2 regions of the Streptomyces sp. NPDC005262 genome follow, and region 1 is predicted to be linked to the other one. Evidence: riboswitches for the same ligand, from Rfam matches in the RefSeq annotation. Region 1 holds a riboswitch; the other holds the start of a gene.
The links. Region 1 has a riboswitch for S-adenosylmethionine ahead of ACFYP5_RS07070 (aminotransferase class V-fold PLP-dependent enzyme). Riboswitches for the same ligand answer to the same signal wherever they lie in the genome.

Region 1 (2,387 bases):
ACCTTGACCTGGGGAACCTCGGCGAGGCCCTCGCGGACCCGGGTGACGAGCTGCTGCTCGCGGGCGACGAGGCGGTCGAAGCCGGCCTCGGTGAGCGCCTTGCAGGCGGAGGCGATGGAGTAGACGCCGATGACGTTGGGCGAACCGGCCTCGTGCCGGGCGGCGGTGGAGTGCCACTCCACGTCCACACCGCCGTCGGTGCGCCGGGCGACCTTCCGGGAGGCGCCGCCACCGGCCAGGTACGGCTCGGCGTCCTGCAGCCAGTCGGCGCGGCCCGCGAGGACACCGGAGCCGAACGGCGCGTACAGCTTGTGCCCGGAGAAGGCCACCCAGTCGACGTCCAGCTCGGTGATGTCGACCGGGTGGTGCGGCGCGAGCTGTGCGGCGTCCAGCACGATCCGGGCACCGTGGGCGTGGGCGGCTGCGGCCAGCTCCTTCACCGGCCACAGCTCACCGGTGACGTTCGAGGCGCCGGTGACGCAGACCAGCGCGGGGCCGTAGGGGTCACGGCCGGCGAGCGCCCGCTCCAGCGTCTCGACCGCCTGGGCCGGGGTGCGGGGAGCGTTGAGGTAGGTGACACGGGCGTCGCGCCAGGGCAGCAGCGAGGCATGGTGCTCGGTCTCGTACACGAAGACCTGACAGTCGGCGGGGACCGCCGCGGCCAGCAGGTTCAGCGAGTCCGTCGTCGACCGGGTGAAGATCACCTGGTCCTCGGGGCGGCAGCCGAGGAACTCCGCAACCGCCTTGCGGCTGTTCTCGAAGAGGTCCGTGGAGAGCTGCGAGAGGTAGCCGGCGCCGCGGTGGACGCTGCCGTAGTACGGGGCGTACGCAGCGACGTCGTCCCACACCCGCTGCAGCGCCGGGGCGCTGGCCGCGTAGTCCAGAGCGGCATAGGTGACCTCTCCGCCGGTAACCAGCGGAACAGTCACGTCCTTGCCCAGAACGGGCAGCGGGGAACAAATGGAGCGGTCGACGGCAGCGGTGACAACAGACATGGCGAACTCCCGTATGGGGCAGGCGAATTCACTGCGCCGGCGGGTACGCGGCAGCGCAGGAGGAAGAAAAGGGGTGCGGAGAGGGGCCGGAACGGGCCCTATCGCATTCGCTTGCTCACAAGAGGCTCCTTGAGGACCAGGACCCCAGGGATATGACATTCACAGATGTCGAGGGGTCCGCGCTTGCCGCAGACCTCGCTGCCTACGGCCTGGTCTTCACCCGGGGCACCCCGCCACGGACGGAGGGTTGCCGGACAGCGGGCCGGGGCCGTAGTCGCTGTCACTCATGACCTGTCCAGCATCCTGCCATACGTGTGTCGACGCGCAAGGCGCAGTCCAAGATCTGGACTGCGCCCCGGCTCGTATTTCCCGTTCGGTCAGGCGTTGCTGACCGTCACCCAGCGCTCCAGCGCCGCCCGGGCCGCACCCGAGTCGATGGACTCGGCGGCTTTGGCGATCCCGGCGGCCAGCTGCTCGTTCAACGTGCCCTCACCCGGGTCCAGCGCCACCAGCGCCGCCGCCGAGTTGAGCAGCACCGCTTCGCGTACCGGACCGGTCTCACCGGCCAGCAGCCGGCGGGCCACATCGGCGTTGTACGAGGCGTCGGCGCCGCGCAGCGCCTCGACGGGGACCAGCTGGAGGCCGACGTCGCGCGGGTCGAAGGCCTCCTCTCGCACCTCGCCGTCCCGGACCACCCAGATCCGGGAGGTCGCCGTGGTCGTCAGCTCGTCCAGACCGTCGTCGCCGCGGAAGACCAGCGCCGAGTTGCCGCGCGCAGCGAGCACGCCCGCGACGATGGGGGCCATCTTCAGGTCGGCGACACCGATGGCCTGGGAGCGCACCTGGGCCGGGTTGGTGAGCGGACCGAGGATGTTGAACGTGGTCTGCGCGCCGAGCTCCTTGCGGGCCCGCGCGGCGTACCGCAGGGCGGGGTGGAACTTCACCGCGAAGCAGAAGGTGATACCCGCCTCCTCCGCCACCTCGACGACCCGCTGCGGGGCCAGCTCCAGATTGACCCCGAGCTTCTCCAGGACGTCGGAGGCGCCACTGGCCGAGGAGGAGGCGCGGTTGCCGTGCTTGACGACCTTGGCTCCGGTGCCCGCGACGACGATCGCGGACATCGTGGAGATGTTGACCGTTTTGGCGAGGTCGCCGCCGGTTCCGACGATGTCGACCGTGCGGCCCGGCACCTGGATCGTGGTCGCGTGCTCGTACATGGCGCGGACGAGTCCGGTGACCTCGTCGACCGTCTCGCCCTTGGCGCGCAGGGCGACGGCGAAACCGGCGATCTGCACGTCGGTCGCCTCGCCGCTCATGATGTTGTCCATCGCCCAGGCGGTGTCGTCGGCGGTCAGGTCCTGGCCGCGCAGCAGAGCGTTCAGTACGCCGGGC
Region 2 (2,387 bases), on a different contig from region 1:
CCGGTCCGGCGGGCGATGTCCAGGACGTAGGGGCCGTCGGCCGGGTTGCCGATCGCCAGCGACTTGGCGATCGTGTTCGGCTTCTGGGGGCGTACGACGTCGTGGCCGGCCTTGAAGGCGGTGGAGACCGGGGAGCAGCCCTCGGCCTGGGCGCCGAAGATCTTGTACGGCTTGTCCTCGACGAGACCGAGCTTGATCAGCTCCTGCAGACCCTTGTCGATCTTCGTGAGCTGCGAGCCGGACGCGATCGGGATGACGAGCTGGTCGGGCAGGCGCCAGCCGAGCTGCTCGCAGATCTCGTACGCGAGCGTCTTGGAGCCCTCGCCGTAGTACGGGCGCAGGTTGACGTTGACGAAGCCCCAGCCCTCGCCGAGCGGGTCGCCGATGAGCTCCGAGCAGAAGCGGTTGACGTCGTCGTAGTTGCCCTCGATGCCGACCAGTTCACCGCCGTACACCGCGGCCATCACGACCTTGCCCTGCTCCAGGTCGTGCGGGATGAACACGCAGGACCGCAGGCCGGCCCGGGCGGCGGCCGCCCCCACGGCGCCGGCGAGGTTGCCGGTGGAGGAGCAGGAGAGAGTGGTGAAACCGAAGGCGCGGGCGGCCTCGACGGCGATCGCGACGACGCGGTCCTTGAAGGAGTGCGTCGGGTTGCCGGAGTCGTCCTTGACGTACAGGCCGCCGGTGACACCCAGTTCGCGGGCGAGGTTGTCGGCCTTGACCAGCTTGGTGAAGCCGGGGTTGATGTTGGGCTTGTCCGCGACATCGGCGGGGACCGGCAGTAGCGGCGCGTAACGCCAGATGTTGTTCGGCCCGGCCTCGATGCGCTTCTTCAGCTCGTCCGGTGAGCCGCTCGGCAGGTCGTACGCCACTTCGAGCGGCCCGAAACAGGTCGCGCAGGCGAAAATGGGACCGAGCTCGAAACGCTCTCCGCACTCGCGGCAGGAAAGTGCCGCGGCGGGACCGAGGTCGACAGCGTCGGCGGAAGAGTTGGTGCTCACTGCAACGGTCTGCGTAGCCATGATGGCGAGGCCCTTTCTCCTCATCTTCCTCGCGACGCATTTCGCCACGAGACGGAATTGGCACCTTCCCCACCTGACCTCGCGGTCGGCAGGAGGGTTGCCGGGACTTCAACGGGCCGTTCCCTCAGTCCCTCTGGATGAGCGCTGTGGCACTGGATCATCGATCCAGGCATTTATCGGCGGAGGGCCCCGGCATGCGAGGGCCATCCGCGTTGTTCAAGACTGTAACCGAAGCATCGGACGGTTGAGATGGCCGTCCGAACCGCGAGATGGATCACATACAGGGAGTATCGACCGTGCTGGAAGAGGTCGAACGCTGGCTGGCCAGGCGTTCCTGGTCGGCCGCCGACCGCCCGCTGGACCGGCTCGTCGCCGCCAGGGCCGGGGATCCGCGGCGCGGAAGTGTGAGCGTCGTGCTGCCCGCCCTCAACGAGGAGGCGACGGTCGGCACGATCGTCGAGACGATCCGGGTCGAGCTGATGGAGAAGGTCCAGCTGGTCGACGAGCTGCTGGTGATCGACTCCGGGTCGACGGACGCCACCTCCGAAGTCGCCCGGACGGCGGGCGCCCGTGTGGTGCACCGTGACGACATACTCCCGCGGATACCCGCCCTGCCCGGCAAGGGCGAGGTCCTCTGGCGATCACTCCTGGTCACCGACGGTGACATCGTCTGCTTCATAGACGCCGACCTGAAGGACTTCTCCGCGGACTTCGTCTCCGGCATCATCGGGCCGCTGCTCACCGATCCCGAGGTGCAGTTCGTGAAGGCGATGTACGACCGGCCGCTCGGGGACACGGCAGGCCAAGGCGGTCGCGTCACGGAACTGGTGGCCCGCCCGCTGCTCAACCTGCACTGGCCTCAGCTGGCCGGCTTCGTCCAGCCGCTGGGCGGCGAGTACGCGGTGCGGCGCTCCCTGCTGGAGCGGCTGCCGTTCCCGGTCGGTTACGGAGTGGAACTGGGCCTGCTCGTGGATGCGCTGCACACCGTGGGGCTGGACGCGCTGGCGCAGGTCGACGTGGGGGTCAGGAAGCACCGCCATCAGGACGGGCAGGCGCTGGGCCGGATGGCGGCGGCCATCTACCGGACGGCGCAACTGCGCCTCTCCCGCGGCCACTTGGTACGGCCATCCCTCACCCAGTTCGAGCGGGGCGAGACCGGCTTCGTACCGCGCACGCACGCCGTGGACACGGAGGAGCGGCCGCCGATGCAGGAGATCAGGGAGTACGTTTCGCGCCGCGCCGCCTGAGGTGGCCTGACTTCGCACGTTTGGGCGGTTCGCGATCGGGCTAGATTCCGCAACATGGTCTCCGAGCACGTGATCACGTCTGCTGCCCAGGTACTCGTCGCGTCCAACCGCGGCCCGG

Region 2: another riboswitch for S-adenosylmethionine. It lies ahead of thrC (threonine synthase); the one in region 1 lies ahead of ACFYP5_RS07070 (aminotransferase class V-fold PLP-dependent enzyme).

What each region holds. Positions count from the first base shown of each region.
Region 1 covers NZ_JBIAKK010000002.1:412,279-414,665, forward strand. The annotation lists gene ACFYP5_RS07070 (aminotransferase class V-fold PLP-dependent enzyme) at 1-995, opposite strand, end outside; SAM riboswitch class IV at 1,170-1,287, opposite strand; gene trpD (anthranilate phosphoribosyltransferase) at 1,373-2,387, opposite strand, start outside.
Region 2 covers NZ_JBIAKK010000027.1:25,863-28,249, forward strand. The annotation lists gene thrC (threonine synthase) at 1-1,022, opposite strand, end outside; SAM riboswitch class I at 1,040-1,166, opposite strand; gene ACFYP5_RS37230 (glucosyl-3-phosphoglycerate synthase) at 1,319-2,269, shown strand; gene ACFYP5_RS37235 (trehalose-6-phosphate synthase) at 2,324-2,387, shown strand, end outside.